3 regions of the Pseudoalteromonas sp. OF5H-5 genome follow, and region 2 is predicted to be linked to each of the others. Evidence: predicted binding sites of a transcription regulator. Region 2 holds the regulator's gene; each other region holds the start of a gene.
What was found. Region 2 encodes sigma-54, which starts transcription at its own class of promoters, with help from an activator protein. Its sites were predicted from a motif close to GTTGGCACGNNNNTNGNNT; they were not measured.
Positions count from the first base shown of each region.

Region 1: the regulator sigma-54 is predicted to act here: its motif matches at 1,897-1,915, upstream of L1271_RS00285 (DUF3192 domain-containing protein).
Region 3: the regulator sigma-54 is predicted to act here: its motif matches at 4,359-4,377, upstream of L1271_RS01660 (BON domain-containing protein).

Region 1 is NZ_JAKGBF010000001.1:55,522-62,181, reverse strand. It holds gene L1271_RS00300 (SO_0444 family Cu/Zn efflux transporter) at 1-357, opposite strand, end outside; gene zntR (Zn(2+)-responsive transcriptional regulator) at 350-757, opposite strand; gene L1271_RS00290 (D-2-hydroxyacid dehydrogenase) at 849-1,796, shown strand; gene L1271_RS00285 (DUF3192 domain-containing protein) at 1,995-2,375, shown strand; gene L1271_RS00280 (GGDEF domain-containing response regulator) at 2,444-3,346, opposite strand; gene L1271_RS00275 (hybrid sensor histidine kinase/response regulator) at 3,356-6,660, opposite strand, start outside.
Region 2 is NZ_JAKGBF010000002.1:43,232-49,891, reverse strand. It holds gene L1271_RS03100 (calcium/sodium antiporter) at 1-477, shown strand, start outside; gene L1271_RS03095 (KpsF/GutQ family sugar-phosphate isomerase) at 487-1,458, shown strand; gene kdsC (3-deoxy-manno-octulosonate-8-phosphatase KdsC) at 1,458-2,009, shown strand; gene lptC (LPS export ABC transporter periplasmic protein LptC) at 2,006-2,560, shown strand; gene lptA (lipopolysaccharide transport periplasmic protein LptA) at 2,550-3,092, shown strand; gene lptB (LPS export ABC transporter ATP-binding protein) at 3,092-3,817, shown strand; gene L1271_RS03070 (RNA polymerase factor sigma-54) at 3,864-5,363, shown strand; gene hpf (ribosome hibernation promoting factor) at 5,393-5,680, shown strand; gene ptsN (PTS IIA-like nitrogen regulatory protein PtsN) at 5,682-6,140, shown strand; gene rapZ (RNase adapter RapZ) at 6,133-6,660, shown strand, end outside.
Region 3 is NZ_JAKGBF010000001.1:364,975-371,634, reverse strand. It holds gene L1271_RS01690 (TonB-dependent siderophore receptor) at 1-65, shown strand, start outside; gene L1271_RS01685 (methyl-accepting chemotaxis protein) at 427-2,052, opposite strand; gene L1271_RS01680 (hypothetical protein) at 2,271-2,462, opposite strand; gene L1271_RS01675 (DUF1328 domain-containing protein) at 2,503-2,670, opposite strand; gene L1271_RS01670 (PA2169 family four-helix-bundle protein) at 2,681-3,127, opposite strand; gene L1271_RS01665 (mechanosensitive ion channel family protein) at 3,293-4,177, opposite strand; gene L1271_RS01660 (BON domain-containing protein) at 4,414-4,977, shown strand; gene L1271_RS01655 (outer membrane beta-barrel protein) at 5,040-5,615, shown strand; gene L1271_RS01650 (hypothetical protein) at 6,200-6,529, shown strand; gene L1271_RS01645 (hypothetical protein) at 6,532-6,660, shown strand, end outside.

The sequences.
Region 1 (6,660 bases), on a different contig from region 2:
CACAGCCGCAATTGGCCTAATTATCGCCATAAAAGGACCAAGTAGTACATAAGAAACTGAGATAGAGTCCACTCCAGTTTCAGGCGTTGAGACTAAAAATGCGGTTGTCGCACTTTTCGAGCCCCCCGCTCTTCTCAGTCCCACCGCAGCAGGAATAACGCCGCAAGAGCACAGTGGCATAGGCGCCCCAATCAGCGCTGCCTTTATCGTTGTCCAAAATCCTTCTTTTCCTAAGTGCTTTTGCAATAAATCTTTTGGAATAAATACATTAAGTAACCCAGCCAATATTAGGCCAAGCAGTAACCACGGGGCAGATACTAAAAATAGCTGCCAAAAATTTACTATCAGTTCATTCATCGATAGCCTCCAAGGCCGTTAAAATCGAGCAGCTCACTGCCGCTTCCTTACCGCCGCAGCATTGCTCTGCTAGCGTCGATAATGATTGTTCAAATTTTTGTAACTCAGCGATCCGCGCTCTCACTAAATCCCGTTTAGTGATAGTCAGCGTTTTCACTTCTTCGCAACTGTGCTGATGCTTTTCAAACTTTATCTTCAGCAAGTCTTGCACTTCTTTGAGGCTAAACCCTACTTCCTTCGCGCGAAGAATAAAGCGCATTTGCTTTTCACTTTGCTCATCAAACAACCGATACCCGCCCTCGCTCCTTGTGCAAGGGTGTAGAAGATCGTTTGCTTCATAATACCTTAACGTGTCAGTTGATACGTTAAGCCGCTTTGCCAGCTCACCAATCTTTACCACTTTACACTCCCAAGTCCTGAAGATTATCCTAGTCGACATCACAAGTATAAACCTTAGAGTTAACTCCAAAGTCAAGAAAAGGATAAAAATAATGCAAATCGTGGTATTAGACGCTAAAACCCTTGCAGGAACCGATCTTTCCCCCATTGCCAAACTAGGCACATTAACGTCTTACGACACCACACCCAGTGAGGACATCATCACACGCTGTAAAGATGCAGCAGTCATCATCACCAATAAAGTACAGTTAACTGAACAAACAATCGCGGCGTTACCGCAATTACGCCTGATTTGTGTTGCGGCCACAGGCGTCAACAACATCGATTTGGCAGCCGCAAAAGCCCATCAAATTGCGGTGGCTAATGTGGCTGGTTATTCGACCCCTTCTGTCGTGCAGCACACCTTTACTATGCTTGGTAACTTAATGACAAATATTCATCGTTACCAGCAAGACTGCCGTGCAGGGCTTTGGCAGCAAAGTGATATGTTTTGTCGCTTGGACTACAGCATCAACGAAATTGCAGGCAAAAACTTTGTGATCGTAGGCCATGGAACGTTAGGAGAAGCCGTTGCAAAAGTCGCACAAGCATTTGGAGCTCAGGTAATTGTTGCCGAACGTAGGGGCCTAACTGAGGTTAGAGCAGGACGAATGGCTTTTGAAGAAGCACTGCAGATTGCGGATATTGTATCGATTCACTGCCCGCTTACCGCTGAAACAGAAAACCTGATTTCGAGAGCTGAATTCGCTCTACTTCCAAATCATGCTTATCTTATCAACACCGCGAGAGGCGGAATAGTCAATGAGCAAGCGCTGGTGGATGCGCTAACTAACAAGCAAATAGCTGGTGCTGCTGTGGATGTCCTCACTCAAGAGCCGGCCCAAGCAAGCAACCCACTTGTTCAATACCAAGGGGAAAACTTGCTTTTAACACCGCATACGGCATGGGCAAGTAAAGAAGCCATCGAACGTTTAGTCGGCGAAATTGCCATTAATATTGAAAGTTTTGTGGCAGGCACAACGAGAAACCGAGTGGTCTAGATTATTGTTTTAGTGAGTGATATCGCTAAAAGTTAGTGAAAACCATCAACCACAAACTGATTAAAAAACAACAACAAACTGATATTTATAAACTTTATTAGTTGGCAAAGAGTTTGCAACTCTTGTGATAATTCAAGCAAAAAATAAATGGCTGTTTGCATTACTTGCTCAGCAACAAAATTAAAAAGGAAAACAACAATGAAAAAATTAATGTTAGTGGCTGCGCTTAGCTCTACTCTATTATCAGGCTGTATCGTTGCTGTATCCGACGGTGAAGTAGAACACGGTTGGGCTTCTGAATACAACTCGTCTAACTGGGAACATAAACAGCGTAAAAATCGTGAAAAGATTGCTAACCTTGAAATGGGCGCGTCTTACTCATCAGTAAAAGACATGTTTGCAACTCCTGACTTTAGCGAGTTGGTGTCAAAAGACGGCGACAACTATCAAGTGCTGTACTATGCAACCAACAGCAAACACTCAGACGGCAAAGTAACAAAAGATGAGTGCACGCCATTGGTATTCAAAAACAACCAACTGGTTGGCTTTGGCGACAACGCACTAAAGCAAATTCAGTAAGACTTTATCGCACCAAGGATGGTGAATAATGCGGATATGCTTTAGCCCCCGCATATGGCTTTAGATATTTATAACACTTTAATAAAAACCGTACTTTGCTGTTTTTGTGCAACGGCAAGTGCGCTATCGGCCATTTTGATCAGCTCACCGAGCTCATTACTACAGTGATTTTCAATATGAACTGCACCAATGCTAACGCTCACATGCGCACATATGGGTGAGGCAATATGGGGGATTTTTAACGCGTTAACCGAGTCGTGCAACGCTTCTGCTATTTCATTAATTATGTCGATATTATGCTGAGTTAGCACTAACGCAAAACGGGTACCGTCAAAACGGCCAATAAATAAAGAACGTCGGGTTGCGGCTTCTTCTAGCGCTTTGGCTACCTTAAATAAGCAGTCATCACCATGCATATAGCCATAATGCTCATTAAACGTTTTAAAATAGTCCACCTCAACCAGCATTACGGTAAACGCACTGCCATCAGCTTTTGCGCTCTCTAAAGCTGATTTCATCGCTTCATCTAGATACCTGCGATTGGGCAACTCTGTTAAACCATCGATAGAGGCTAGCTTTTCTAGCAGATCATTTTTCTTTTTTATTGCTAAATGGTTTTTGATTCTGGCTTTTACAATCAAAGGGTTAAAGGGTTTAGTAATATAATCCACAGCCCCTAACTCCAAACCTCGTGCTTCATCTTTAAAGCTCACACTACCGGAGATCACGACAACGGGAATACCGTAAGTGCTCGCATCCTTTTTCAGGCACTCTAAAACAGCAAAGCCAGCGCCGTCAGCCATTAACACATCTAAAATAATAAGATCTGGTTTGCTTACTTTTAGTTCATCAATACATAACTTAGCGTCAGTGCTATGGGATAACCGATGGCCGTCACCTAATGTATTACTTAGGACCATCTTATTTATTGGGTCATCATCAATAATAAAAATGTGCTCAGCTTGCTGCATCTTATGACGCTACCTTTTTAGCTCGATAAAGCACACCACCTGTGAAAGTGCATTTGTTAACACATCCAAGTCAGTGCGATTTGTTATTGTTGTGATCGTTTTGCTTTGCGTTTCAAGGTCTTTTGCAACTTTCGCCAGTCGCTTAAAACCCAGACCAGCAGCTGCGCCCTTAATTCCGTGTGCTAACTCGAATAATGCTGAACCTTGCTCTATTTCAGCAACCTGTTCTAGGTAATCATGGCAAAGTTTAGCAAATTTATCTAACATTGTTTTCAAAAACGTTTCATTTTGCATCATTTGTGATAAAGCAAACTCATAATCGAAAAAGATTTCTTCTGTTTTATCTGACTGGAAAATATTACTTGCCAATGCCTTGCACGCCTGTGTGCTATTAATTGGTTTTACCAAATAATCATTCATGCCAACGGCTGTGGCTTTCGCCCGCTCTTCTTTGCTTGCATTGGCGGTCAAGGCGATAACGGGAAGCTCAGTTTCAGACCACACGGCTCTGATCTGCTTGGTCGCTTGATAGCCATCAATATTTGGCATATGGATATCCATCAGGATGATATCGGGTTGCAGTGAGCGACAAACTTCCTCAATATGTTCGGCGCTTTGGAGCCCTACGGTAGAAATACCATTCTGCTTCAACATATTTTCAGTAATATCTAAATTTAAGTTGTTATCGTCGACCACCAAGCAAAGTGCACCGGCAACCTGCATACACACGTTGTCGACGGTTTGCGTCATATGGGCAAATTCAGCAAGCCAAGTATAAGCTGATTGGTAAAACACACTTTGATTAAGCGCAATATGGTTACTTTGCTCAGGAAACTCCCCTTCACAATGCAGTAGTAATGCGGTATTTCCAGGTAGCGTATAAGCGGGGTCAAGTGCTGCTTCTGGTGGAATAACAACAATAGACTTGTCGAGCTGAGCATGCATCCCGTGCAATCGCTCAACAGATAAAGGTTCCGCAAGACCTGCAAAATAGCTTGGTAAGCTATGTGCTTCGGTGGTGAGACAGTAAACTTCTTTGTGACTATCCACAACTGGACAAGCGCCTTTATCTAGCACCAATTCAAAGAAAAAGCAGCTTCCTTCGTTCGGGGTTGAGTTAACCGCAATATCGCCACCTAAGAGTGCAACTTCTTGCTTCACAATCGCAAGCCCCAAACCAATGCCTTCGTGACGACGTGTGAAGCTTTCATCACCTTGGGTAAATGCATCAAAAAGGTGTTCAATTTCTTGCGATTTGATCCCAACTCCAGTGTCCCAAACAGCAAACTTTATGGTTTGTTTTGCAGCTCTATCATTAACTAACGCCACCTTCAAACCAACCTTCCCTTGATTGGTATACTTTACCGCATTGCCAAGCAGGTTTACCAAGATTTGCTTTACCTTATCTTCATCACTGTACAGGTAAGGCCAAACTTGAGGGTCGACCTGTAACTCAAACTCCAAGCCTTTTTGTATACATAAAGGCTTAATCAGTGATTCTATCGTGGTAAATACATGGCAGGTTTGAAATGTCTCGTATTGAATTGTGCCTTGATGACTTTCTACTTTGGCAAACTCTAAAATACTGTTGAGCATGGTAAGCAGCTCGTTTGCAGCCCCAGAAAGCTGCTGCAATTTTTTACTCTGAACTCGCGTCAGCGCCTCACTTTTGATCATATCCGCCAGACCTAATATGGCATTAATTGGCGTTCTAATTTCATGGCTGATATTCGCGATAAAGCGACTTTTGGCAAGCGTTGCGCGCTCAGCATCTTGCTTCGCTAACAGCAGACCAGTGATATTTTGAATATGGATCACGTAATACTTAGGGCGCTTATTTTTATCCCAAACTAAAGAAATACTCAATTGTAACCAGCGGTGCTTACCCGACTGTGAAATCATGTGCTCAACGACTTTCTTTTGCTCTTTTAATAGCCCAGCCAAGACAGGCTTCAGCTCTTGCCAGTTTTGTTCATCAAACAAGCGTTCCAGCTGCTTTTCTCCGGTATTCTTATCAAGTGATAAGTAACGTTTGGCAGCCTTGTTCATCTCCAAAATTTTACCGCTGATCGCAGCCAAAATAACGCCATTAGGTGCAAACTCAGTCGCTGCCCTAAAGTTTTCTTCAGAGTCTCTTAGGGCATTATATGCCTCTTGTGCGGCAGTAATATCTCTCGCAACCCCCAAACAACCGATGAGCTTTCCAGTTTCCGATTTCAATGGCGTGATAGTCAAAAAGTAGGTATTTGCCCCAAGGACAAAATTAGTTGCCACTTGTTCTTGCGAGCGCTCCATCGCCGCTTCTTGCTCAAGTAAAATGGTTAATCCAGATGTCACTTCAGGTTGTGTTTTCGCAACTAAATCCGACTTATCAACCCCCATAAACTCTTCAAACGCGCGATTACAGCCTATGAATGAACCGTCTATATTTTTGAAATAGATAATATCGGGCACAGAGTCAAGCACTGCATTTAGCAAAGCAGCTTGACGCTCTTTTGCCTCAAAGCTTTGCTTTAATGCCTGTTGTTTGCGTTTAATTTCGTCATCTAGTTCTTGATTATGTTGCTTAAGAGCATGCATTAAGCGCGATTTTTGCTCCACCACCTGCTTGATTTGTATAAACCAAGGTTGCCATTCTGAGGGGATGGGATAATTTAAAGTGGCTTGTGGTGTATGCTCTTGCAAAGATAAATAATTCACAAAATGCTTTAAAGGTCGGACAAATATTTGTCCGCTTAACCACACAATGGTCACAAAGGTAAAAAGAATAAAAAACAGTAATAATGCAAGTTCGAGCAAGATCTCCTGCTGTAGCGGAGCGGCAAATTGCTCATAGCTTTCATGATAGTTTAAGCTAATAGGCTCTTTGGCGGGCTTTGCAATAAAGTGCAGTCCGTACTGCCAAGGTGCTGATGAATTCACAACACCATAGTGGTCGTGGTCATAACGCTTCCCCGCGATAATCTCATCGCTTTGGTTTTTAAATTCCATCGTACCGTCTAAGGAGCCGATGTTTAACAACCACCTATCAATAATATCGCTATCGTAGATCATCAATACATGGGCGTTATCCACCGTTGATAATTTCTTACCGAGCGCAAACATTTGTCTATCGAAAAACTTCACGGGTGGACCAACGACTATATTGCCCAAGCTAAAGTCGGGTTCGAACTTACCTTGAACTAACCGGGTGATGAAATGGCTGCTTGACGCATCTCGACGCTTAACATACGCAAAACCATCATCTTCTATGTATGCGACCGCATACAATCCACCTTGCAACGCGAGTGCGGCATCAAAAGCGGTATTAAGCG
Region 2 (6,660 bases):
GCCTGTGAAGAAGTGCCAAATAATATTCCAACTCAAAAAGCTGTTTTCTGGTTAATCGTGGGTATGATTTTACTGCCTATTAGCGCGGACTATCTCGTTGGCGCTGCGGTTGATATCGCCAAATATTTTGGCATGAGTGACCTGCTAATAGGATTAACCATTATCGCCGTTGGTACTAGTTTACCCGAGCTTGCTGCTTGTGTTGCTGGTGTACTAAAGAAGGAGGACGATCTAGCGCTTGGCAATATTATTGGTTCGAACATCTTTAATATATTGGCCGTGCTATCCATTGCTGGGATCATTAACCCATCCGTCCTCGACGCCAATATTGCGTCACGTGATATATTTATTATGCTTGGCGCGACACTGCTGCTTATCCTAATGAGCCTCAGCTTAACAGGTCAGCGCCGCATCAACCGCTTGGAAGGTGGCATACTTGTCGCAAGCTTCGTCGGTTATATTTACTACATCATTTAAGGAAGCCTTGTGACAACGAACCCATTTATTGATTCTGCAAATCAAGTTTTTGCTACCGAACTTGCAGCAATAGAAGAAGTGCAACAGTTTGTTGATCAGCAATTTGTAAAAGCCTGTGAAATTATGTTTGGCTGTCAAGGTCGCATCATCGTGATTGGCATGGGTAAGTCCGGCCACATCGGTAACAAAATCGCAGCGACACTCGCAAGTACTGGCAGCCCCGCATTTTTTGTTCATCCAGGTGAAGCAAGTCACGGCGACTTAGGTATGATCACCAAAGATGATGTGGTACTGATGATCTCCAACTCAGGGGAAACCCAAGAGGTGATCTCAATCCTACCTGTAATTAAGCGCTTAGGGGCCCCCGTTATTTCCATGACAGGCAACCCAAGCTCTACAATGGCTCGTAATGCGACGGTTCACCTTTGTGTTAAAGTATCAAAAGAAGCCTGCCCACTAGGACTTGCACCCACGGCCAGCACCACAGCTACGCTAGTGATGGGTGATGCGCTCGCGGTTGCGCTACTTGAAGCCAGAGGCTTTACGGCTGATGATTTTGCACTTTCTCATCCTGGCGGTAGTTTAGGAAGGCGTCTACTACTAACCGTTGCTGATGTCATGCATCAAGGGGATGCAATCCCTATGGTCAATAGTCATTGCACAGTTAAAGAAGCTTTATTTGAAATGTCAGCTAAAAGTTTAGGTATGACGGCAATCGTAGATGAAAGCTCGCAATTACAAGGTATTTTTACCGATGGTGACTTGCGCCGTATTATCGAACAAAAGGTCGATATTCACACCACCCCAATCACGCAAGTAATGACGGCTAAAAGTACGACGGCACGCGCCGATATGCTCGCAGCTGAGGTACTCAATATTATGGAAACCAAACGGATTAACGGCTTGATTGTGGTGAACGAAAACAACATTCCGGTTGGCGCCTTGAATACGCAAGATTTACTTAGAGCGGGGGTGCTGTAATGCAATTTGAAGATTTATATCAGACGATTTCAACTGAAGCTTGGGAAAAAGCAAAACAAATCAAATTATTAATTTGCGATATTGATGGCGTATTCTCAGATGGCCGTATATACCTTGGTAACAATGGTGAAGAACTGAAAGCATTTAATACCAAAGACGGGTTTGGTATTAAGGCCTTGATTGATAGTGGTATCGAAGTCGCCGTTATCACAGGTAGACATTCACAAATAGTTCAGCAACGCATGACTAGTTTAAATGTAACTTATATTTACCAAGGTCAAGAAAACAAGTTAGTGGCATATGATGAACTGAAGACTAAGCTCAACCTTAATGATGACGAAATTGCATATATTGGTGATGATGGCCCAGATCTACCCGTAATGGAACGAGTTGGTTTTGCCGTTGCCGTCAATGATGCACATCCTCTTGTTAAACATATCGCCCATTACACGACCTTGATGCCAGGTGGCTTTGGTGCCGTGAGAGAACTAACTGATCTTCTAATGCTCAGCCAAAATCACTTATTGACTTCCAAAGGATCAAGTACATGACCGTATTACGTGTCATCTTACTCATTGTTTTCGCTTCTTTAATGGTATGGATGTGGTCGCCCATGTTTAATCCATCAGAGGCGGATCCAGCAAACGAAGATGAACCGTTAGCTAAACCCGATTATGTTGCAACCACGCTTCAGCAAACGACCTATAGTGAAAATGGCTTATTAAACTATCAGGTAACTGCTGATAAGATGGAGTTGTATCAAGATCTTGGCTTTAGTCACTTTGAAAAGCCCATTTTCACCTTATATAACGGTGAACAGAATTGGCAAATAAGCGCATTAGAAGCAACCCTATACGAAAACAACACCTTGATATTAGAGGGCAATGTGTTGGCAAAGAATTTAACACCTAACGCCATGATCACGGATATCAATGCCGATAATGTAAGAGTTGAAATTAAGCAAAAATTGATGAAGTCGGAACACCCTGTCGTTATCAACGGTCCTAGTCTTAGGATCACAGGTAAAGGACTGCATGCGGATCTACAAAAGCAAGTGATCGAACTCATCAACCACACAAAGACAATTTATTATGACCAGTAAAATCATTAACAAACTAGTTTTCATCGGCTTGCTTGCAAGTTCTACTCTAGCAATTGCTGCAGAACAAAATGAAGTCATTATTGATGCTGGCCGTCAGCAAGCTCAACTGCAAAGCAACATCGGTATTTTTGAACAGAATGTTGTTATTATTCATGGCAACAGAAAGATAAATGCCGATCGCCTAGAGGTCCACCGTCGCGCGGAACTTGGCATTAACAAGCAACTGCTTGTGGCAACTGGCAGCCCTGCCACTTTTAGCGAACGTCAACCCGATGGCAACTTGCTAGAAGCCAAAGCAAATGAAATCCGTTACGACGTAGCGAAGGGAACCCTAGTGATTTCTGGTGATGCTGAAATCAATCAAACTGGGCAAAAAATCAATGCTCAAGTCATCACCTATGACATTGAAAAGCAATTGATCAGCGCTGAGCGCTCAGACCAAGAAGACTCTCGAGTAAGAACCATCCTTGTTCCTGTTGATGACAAAAAAGACGCTAAAGAGAAAAAAGCGCAGGAAGAAGGTAACAATTAATGAGCGAGCTCAAAGCAACTGGTCTAGCAAAGAGTTATAAGGGTCGTCAGGTCGTCAAAAATGTTGGTTTAAGTGTTCAGGCTGGCAGTATTGTAGGCTTATTAGGACCAAATGGTGCAGGTAAAACCACTACGTTCTACATGATTGTAGGGTTAGTACCAAGCGACAAAGGCTATATTCAGATTGATGACGAAGATATCACTTTGTTACCGATGCACAGCCGTGCACGACTTGGTATTGGCTATCTACCGCAAGAGTCTTCAATCTTTAGAAAACTCACGGTCTATCAAAATTTGATGGCGATTTTAGAAACTCGAAAAGACTTATCTAAAGTTGAAAGAGAAGCTGAACTAAACGAGTTACTGGATGAGTTTAATATTCAACACATTCGCGACTCACAGGGCATGGCATTGTCGGGAGGCGAAAGAAGACGAGTCGAAATTGCTCGTGCTTTAGCCGCAAACCCTAAGTTTATCCTGTTAGATGAACCTTTTGCTGGTGTTGATCCTATTTCGGTGTTAGATATAAAGACAATCATAGAGCACCTAAAAAACCGTGGTATCGGTGTGCTTATCACCGATCATAACGTTAGAGAAACACTGGACGTATGTGAAAAGGCCTACATCGTTTCACATGGTGAGTTAATCGCTGCAGGCACGCCAGAACATGTTTTGGCAGATCAAACCGTAAGAGATGTCTACCTAGGCGAACAATTCAAGCTATAGTTAAGACGTAGTATTAATAACTGTTAAAAAGGATTGTTAGAGATACATGAGGCAATCATTACAGCTGCGCATGGGGCAGCAACTTACAATGACTCCGCAACTGCAACAAGCCATTCGCTTGCTGCAGCTTAGTACATTGGATCTGCAACAAGAAATACAAGAAGCATTAGACAGCAATCCATTGTTGGAAGTGGAAGAAGGTGATAATACTGACGGCGAAAACGCTGACCAACACAGCCAAGAAAAGAGCCGTGCTGACGACAATCAAGATTCAGCCGATGAAACGCAGGTTAGTGACTATGAGATAGACTCAGATACCGCCATGAGCAAAGACACTGTGAGCGATGACCTTGCCATGGATGTCACTTGGGACGAGTATATGAGTGCAGCGCCTGCTGCAAGCTCAGGTCCACTTCCCGATGACGATAATGTTTATCAAGGGGAAACCTCTGAATCTCTCCACGATTATCTCATGTGGCAACTCGAACTGACACCATTTAGTCCAACAGATAGAGCTATTGCGATTGCGATTATTGAAGCGGTCGACCTGTCAGGCATTCTAACACTGTCTTGCGAAGACATTTTAGAAAGCATTAATGACGAGAATAGCGAAGAGCCTATTGAGCTAGATGAAGTCGAAGCCGTACTCAAACGCATTCAGCTTTTTGACCCTGTCGGTATCGCAGCGCGTAGTTTACAAGAATGCTTATGCATTCAGCTAAACCAATTCGCCCCAGATACCCCATGGATTGCCGAAACAAAAATGATCCTGACAGAGCATATCGACTTGCTTGCCAGCCGTGACTATCGAACTTTGGCTAAGAAAACGCGCCTTAAAGAAGCCGATCTCAAAGAGGTCATGACGTTAATACATAGCCTTAACCCAAAGCCTGCGGCAAGCATTATTCATGAAGAGCCTGAATATGTGATCCCTGACGTATCGGTGAAAAAAGTAAAAGGTCGTTGGGTCGTAGAGCTAAATCCTGATGCTATGCCTAAAATAAGAGTAAATGACCATTACGCTGCGATGTCTAGAACGGCGAAATCCAGTACGGATAGTCAGTTTATTCGCTCACATTTACAAGAAGCAAAGTGGTTTATTAAAAGCTTAGAAAGCCGAAATGATACTTTATTAAAAGTTACCAATTGCATTGTGCAACAACAACAGGCATTCTTTGAACATGGCCCCGAAGCAATGCGCCCTATGGTGCTAAATGATGTTGCTGAAATGGTTGAGATGCATGAGTCCACAATTTCCCGTGTGACAACACAAAAATACATGCATACACCTCGGGGAATATTTGAGCTGAAGTATTTCTTCTCTAGCCATGTAAGTACGGAAAATGGAGGTGAGTGCTCTTCTACAGCAATTAGAGCACTTATCAAAAAGCTGATAGCTGCAGAGAATACCGCGAAGCCATTGAGTGACAGCAAAATTGCAGATATCTTAGCTGAGCAAGGAATTAAGGTAGCGAGACGTACGATTGCAAAATATCGTGAATCCCTAGCCATTCCACCGTCAAATCAGCGTAAAAGCTTGATATAAGACGTAAAACCCAAGAAGGAAAAATGCTTATGCAACTAAATCTAACTGGTCGCCATGTAGAAATTACTGACTCATTAAGAGACTATGTCACCAACAAGTTTGCGAAGCTAGAAAGGCACTTTGATCATATCAATAATGTGCATGTGATCCTTGATGTCGAGAAACTAGTACAAAAAGCAGAAGCAACATTACACGTAAACGGCGGCGAGCTATTTGCATCAACAGAGCATCAAGATATGTATGCCGCAATTGATGGCCTTATCGACAAGCTAGATCGTCAAGTTATTAAACACAAAGAGAAGCTCACTCGACACTAAGATGAAATTAAGTGAATTAGTGAACAAGGACTGCAGTAAAGCTGCGGTCCTTTTTAATAGCAAAAAACGTATTTTAGAATACATCAGCGAACTGGCTCATAGCCAAATTCCAAATACCAGTCAGCATGCTATCTTGGACGCCTTAATGGCGCGAGAGAAATTAGGCAGCACAGGGATCGGTAAAGGCATTGCCATTCCCCATGGTCGACTTGAAGGTTTGGATAAAATCCTTGCTATGGTGCTTGTCAGCGAGCAAGGGATCCAGTTTGAAGCCATAGATAAGCAGCCTGTCGATATTTTTGTCGCGTTCATCGTACCTGAAGGTGATAATCAACAACACCTGAAGACCTTAGCGGCGATTGCTGATACACTCAAAGACAAGTCTTTTTGCAAAATGCTTAGGCAAGCAAAAAGTGATGATGAGTTATATGCAGTGATCCAAGGTGAACTTGATGAGTGATGAAGAAAAAGGACTCGAGCTTATCATTATCAGTGGCCGCTCAGGCTCTGGTAAATCTGTAGCGCTTCGAGTATTGGAAGACTTAGGCTACTATTGTGTGGATAACATTCCGGTCAATTTGCTGCCGTCTTTAGTCCGCAGTGTTTCGGACAATTATAATAAAATTGCAGTCAGTATTGATGTTAGAAACTTACCTAAAGAACAGGACGAGTTTAATGACATTCTTGAATACTTACCAGGCTTTGCCAAACCTACCCTGTTTTATTTAGACAGTGACGATCAAACCCTGATAAAGCGCTTCTCAGAAACACGCCGTTTGCACCCTCTTTCACTGCATAATCTTCCATTAGATGTTGCGATAAAGAAAGAACGGGAATTGTTAGACGTGCTGATCACTCGCGCCGATTTTCTCATTGATACTACAGGCCTGAGCGTTCATCAACTTGCAGAAGATATCCGCGAAAAAATCTTAGGTAAAAAAGACAAACAACTCATTATTACCTTTGAATCTTTCGGCTTT
Region 3 (6,660 bases), on a different contig from region 2:
GCTTCGTGCCGAAAAAGTACAGCGAGCCTAGAGCATACAATTTAAGTATGGAATATCTGTTTTAACGTAAAGCACTATGCAAATGCTGTGGCGTGATAGGGTTACAACGCCTTTAAACTTAGCTGCAGCAGCAAAATGCCTATAATACCAATTGAATTAATTCTCTAATCAATTTGAAGGGTGAAATAGCATATTAGCTTCGTTAAAAATTTCTCATTTAGAACAACTAAATAGCAAAATTTTTGCCTTGCTACTAAAGCTATTTCCCCGCTTCAAGATAGATCATTTACTTAATACAACTGGTATAAATAAAGCGCGGGTTTCTGACTAGAAACCCGCGCTTTTCTATCTCACACCAATTAACGTAACTGTGTTTTCAAGCCCAAGAGCCGAACCTCTCAAATTAAGTGCTTAGTCGAGTTGCCATTAAACCTTAAATACCGACACTTGACCGTTTAACTGCTCAGCTAGCGCTTCTAAGTCATTACTCACATCTGCATTACTCTGTGCATTTCGAGTAATTTCAGAAATACTACTACTGAAATCATTAATATTTTCACTGATTTCCGCAACCACCGTTGTTTGCTCTTCCGTTGCCGTTGAAACCTGAATGTTCATACCAACGATTTCGTCTACCGCCTTATCTATATCTGTCATGATTTGAGCTGACTCGTTGGCCCTATCTACACCTGCCGCTGCACTCGACTGCGCATTCTCCATCGACGACACAGCATTTTGTGCCATGCCCTGTAGCTTGCTGATCATATCTCGGATAGATTCCGTGGCTTTTTGCGTATTATGTGCCAATTGCCTGACTTCATCGGCAACAACCGCAAAACCTCGGCCTGATTCCCCAGCTCTCGCCGCTTCTATTGCAGCGTTTAACGCCAAAAGGTTTGTTTGTTCAGCCACACCTTGGATCATTAACACCACTTGGTTGATTTCATTCGACTGGTCATTCAACGCTTTAATTAACTGCGCGTTATCACCGACTTCACTAGCGAGGCGTTCAATAGCCTGAATATTTTGCGAAATAACATCCATCCCTTGTTTTGCAAGCTGACCTGACATTTCGGCCTTGTTCGCGGTATTCATCGCATTATGTGCAACCTCCTGAATTGCACTACTCATTTCTGTCGCTGCAGTTGCGATCATTACCGTTTGCTGCTCTTGTTCTTGCGAGGTGCCTGCAATTGACTGGCTTATTCCATTTAGCTCGTTGGATGTAGTGGACAGACTATTCACCATCGTAACTAGGTTGGTAACTAACTCATGTAAGCTCGACACCATAGTATTGAAGTCGTTTCCTATCTCACTCAGCTCGTCCTGCCCCTCAACCACTACACGTTGGGTTAAATCAGCATCTCTTGCAATGTTGCCAATACGCATACGCAAACGACTGAGTGGTTCGTTAATTGACCTAAATATCAACATACCAATCAGCACCATTACGATCACAATAGTAACGGAAGAGATAATCATCGCCGTTTTTGTCGCACTGGCTTCTGAGCGGCCAACATCTCTTAGTGCACTTGCCTCTGCAAGTTGTAACTCAATTAGTGCATTGTAGCTTTCACTTAGGGGGTCAAAGGCGGCATAGAGATCGTGTACAAATTTATCATAAGGAATTTCTTCAAAAGTATTCGTATTAACACGACTCGTGTAGTTGGTAAGTAATTGTTTAACAGCAAGCTCAGCGGATTCAACCTGCTTCACCAAACTTCGCTCTTCACTCGTCAATTCTGTAGATAAATATTGGCTCCATTCTTTTTCAGCGATATTTTTAGCTTCTGCGATTTGCTTTAACGCGGCACTGTTGGATAATTGATGGCCTCGTAACTTGTGAAACGTATCCACAATAACCACCGCATAGTTATCTGACACTACTTTTATTTGCCTCAGCGGTACAACTCTGTCGTCATAAATACGGTCAATGTAATTGATAAGATTTGATAATGTTCCAATTGTAAAGATAGTAGCGAGAATAAAAAACACAGCAGGTATGCCCGAAAGCGACAACAATCTGCTTTTAACTGAAACCCTATTTAGCATAGTCTGATTTTTATTGAGTAAACATAGAAATAAAGTATTACTCAAAGTTCATAGATTACAATAATAATTGCAAATTAAGCAGCGCATTATTGATATGCATCATACTTCGTAACTGTGTCTCTTAACTGTATAGGTTTGATTTTTAAACCTATTACAAAAAAAGAGGAGAAGCTTTTATCGGCTTCTCCTCTTTTATTCCACGTCGAAATCACTTTCGCTTAACACTCTTCGTTTTCAGCGTTCATGTTCTCTTTTACATCTTCACACGCGTCTTCCACGCTATTTTCTACTTCCTGAACTGTTTCATCGAAACGCTCACCAGCATCTTCCGCCGGACCTTCGCTACAACCAAAAAGTGCTAAAATTGAAACAAAACCAAATGCTTTTGCTAATGTAATTGCTGATTTCATAATCTATCTCCTAAAACCGTTTTTGTACGTTAATTCCCTTTTACCTGGGAGCTCGTGCTTTGCCAAAAATAAACGAAATAATCATAAAGGCGATAAACACAAAGAATAGAATTTTCGCCATACCTGCCGCAGCGCCAGCGATTCCAGTGAAACCTAGCACGGCTGCGACAAGTGCTAGGAATAAAAACATTACAGCCCAACTCAACATAACATTCTCCTTAGGCAGTTAGCTCTTGCAACTGCTTCATTTGATCGTGACAAGTTTGCATTCTGGTTTGAATTTGCAGTAATACACTCTTGCATTTAGGTGGAAGATCTTTGCTTAATGCTTTATCAAGCTTGCTTAACACTTTGTCTTCCACTTCTTCTAGCTGAGAAATATAGGTGTGCTCTTTGTCGGTGCTCACCATACCAACCAACTTGGTGTACGATTCACGAATGTCGATGCTAAGCGCTGAATCTGTCTCAATTTCACCTTCGTCAATAAGAACAAATGGTTGTAGATCCGAGATTGCTTGCGCTTTATCTACAATCATTTGGTCAAATACGCGGTTTAATTCGATATTATCTAGCTTCTTTTTAGCTTCAGTGTAAAAATCAACACCACCATTTAATACTTTGATGAGCTCTTTTACCGGCCCCATGTCGTAATTTGAATCTGCCATAAATAACTCCTTTCGTTGCGATATTTAATAAGTGCATTTTGCAAATATTATTTTCTGTCCCTTTCACTAATGCAGATTAAATGCCAAATCATAAACCTTTATTATATAAGGCTTTTTAATCTAAGCACCTTCAGACCGGTGAAAATATTACAAACTAGATGTAAATTATTCCTGTGATAATTGCGTACTTAAGGTTGTGCTCCCTTTAGCATTGAAATCCATAGTCCTAATTGGGAAAGGAATTAAGATATCGTTATCAACTAATACACGGTTAATGGTGCAAATTGCTTTGTGCCTGACCACCATAAAGCCCGGATCTGCTGGGTAATCTATCCAAAACCACACTAATAGATTAATAGAGCTGTCACCAAAAGACTCTGCATAGACATCTGTTTCTTTTTGGCTTACTACGAAATCAAGCTTGTTAATTGCCTCAACAATCACCTCTCGGGCTTGCTCTGGGTCGTCCGCATACGAGATACCAACTGGTACTTCTATTCTTCGCTTGCCAAGCTTAGTGTAGTTTTGTAACTCATTCTTAAAGAGAATTTTGTTGGGGATATAAGACAGCTGGCCATAAAAGTTTTCTACTAAGGTGTTTCTCAAATTGATTTTGCTTACCGTGCCAAAGCAATCCTTGGTTCTTATAATGTCACCGACCATAAAAGGTTTTCTGACCCCCATCACAAATCCAGCGATGAGGTTCTCGGTCATGTCTTGGAATGCAAAGCCAATAGCAAGGCCAATGATCCCCGCCCCAGCCAACAATGACATTACAGCACCTGATAGTTTTACTATATCTAAAGCGAAGAAAATCCCAATGGCAATAATAGAGACTTTAAATATGGAACTAATAAGTGAAGCCACTTGTTCTGTCTTTATTGCTTTTTTAATTGCCTTTGAAAACCAAATTGAAGATATTTTAGCCAAAACAGTGAAGAATATGAGTATCATTAAGGCTAGGATCATATTCGGTAGTAACTGCACACCGGATTCAAGCCAAGAGATTAACTTATCATTAATTAACGTCCAGAATTTTTCTAAATTCATAATCAAATATTCCTATTTAAGTACTCGACAAATCTAGAATGCAGTAATCATTCCTAGTTATATTAATTAGCCGTTCATGGAAAAGGTAATTATTACAAACTAATTTACACATCTTCTCGGTAAATTCTTCCTTAAAACTTACTCTATAAAAATAAATCACATAATTATCAATAAGTTAAAGATTGGCACAACAGCTGCAACAGATAATTCGACTACGAAATTAAAGGAGTTTAATTATGAAAAAGACATTAATTGCAACTGTACTAGTATCTTCACTTACTACTGCTTCAGCATTTGCTGCTGATAACTCTTGGGAAAAAGAAGCGAGTGACGCTTGGATAGACGGTAAAGCAGAAGCAACACTGCTTTTCAACGGTGAACTGAACAACTTTGACATTAACACTGATGTAAAGAACGGCGTTGTAGTGCTAACTGGTAAAGTTGAACACTCAGTAGATAAGAAGCTAGCTGAGGAACTGGTACTAGGTATCGATGGCGTAAAAGAAGTGAAAAACGACCTGACTATCGTTGATATGTCAGATGAGCGTAAAAAAGAGCGTAATTACGAAAGCGATAGTGGCTTTACTGACGCAAAAATCGCAACCGTAATCAAGTCTCGCTACCTGTTTGACACTGATGTAGATGGTACTGACATCGATGTTGATGTTGAAGGTCTAGTCGTAACACTAAATGGTCATGTTGGTAGCGAAGCGGAGCGCAAACTTGCTGTGCAAATCGCGAAAAACGCCAATGACGTTAGAGATGTAAAAGATAACCTTCGCGTTACCACAAAATCATAAGCCAATTTTGATTTGAGGGGGGCTTTCCCCCTCCCATACTTATATTGATTTAAGGAGTAAAGATGAAACAATTAACAATTGCTGCTGCGCTACTTGCCTCTCTAGGTCTTGCATCCACAGCCGCTCACGCGGAGTCTGATTTTGGACTAGATGATTATAAAATTTACACAGGTATCGGCTATGGCCAATACTCTTTCCAATGGGAAGATCGTGAGAATGACACTTCATTCGACGACGACTCTTCTATGCTAAAAGCGTATGTGGGTACAAAAATTAATCCATATTGGAGTTTTGAACTTGCCTATGAGAACTTCGACGAAGCAAGTGACATTGACAACTCTGCTGAAATAGACGGTATTTCTTTATCTACACGTATTTCAGCTCCACTAAACGAACATTTCTCAGTGTATGCAAAAGGTGGTTGGCTTGAGTGGGATGCTGATATCTACGCGGATATTCCAGCTGTAGGTCGAGTTTCATCTAGCCTTGAGGGTGGCGACTGGCTCTATGGTGCCGGTGTTGAGTTTCACCTCAATGAAAACGTTAACATGCGGTTAGAATACACTCGCTATGAACTTGAAGACAATATCGACCCTGATATGGACGTAGCTGCCGTCTCTATCGAATATCAGTTTTAAGCAGTAATTTTGGCTCTATAGCCTCCCAATTATTTCCCCTTTGACTCAGTCCTGGCTCTTCCACAAGAGTCTGGTTTTGGCGCTACCACTTGGTAGCGCTTTTTTTGTTTCTTCCTTCATAGTAATCCCATACTAACTTACTCATTTAAGTAACTAAACCAAGGCAAGAAAACCGGACTCGTAATTCCGCCGTAGCTCGCTATCGCTAAGGCCGAAATTTATATAGGCAAGGTAATAAATTTGCTACTTTGTTACTCGAAATAAGAAGTTTATACCTATCCAACATCAGTCGAAATCTCTCATCGAGCACGAAGGTTACTAAATAAAAATCCACTGTTGCAGATCCCTGTAATCCTGCCGAGTAAAAGATACGAATGGGTTATCGCTGTTGTGAGTCAATGTAAAAGCTGCAAGCTTTGCGACCACAATACCCTGTAGGTTCTGCTATGTAACATTTACACCCTTCATTTCGCATCTACCGACAAACGATACCGAAAAACATTAACCTTATGAATTTAAACAACTTTCAAGTTGGCAAAGGGTTTGCTACCTATATAGTGAACTAAACGAATAAGGAGTAGTTTATGAGTAATCAAGCAAACCAAACACAGACAAGCAATACAGCTAAACCACAGCCAAATGGCCAAGACTCTAGCCATCCTGTTACGGATCAAATTGCAGATACATTGCATGCATCAGTAGATTCACTGCACGCTTCGGCATCTCGTACTGAAACCTCACTACGTGAAAAAAGCCATAATTCGAGTGAAGCGATTGGTGCCAAGCGCAAGGAGTGGGAACGTGCGTGGAATACATCAGGTGTGAAAAAGTATGCAACGGAAAACCCAGTAAAAACGGCTGGTATCGCATTCTCACTTGGTATGTTAGCAACTATGCTGTTAAGGAATAAGTAATCATGCAAGACCAAGCTCAAATAAGAGACCGTCAAGCAGCAGCTCACGAGCGCACTCCAGCGCTCGCTGAGCTTAAAGATTCTGTGTCTCTATTATTCAACAGCTATCAGCAAATCGCAGAAGCACAACTA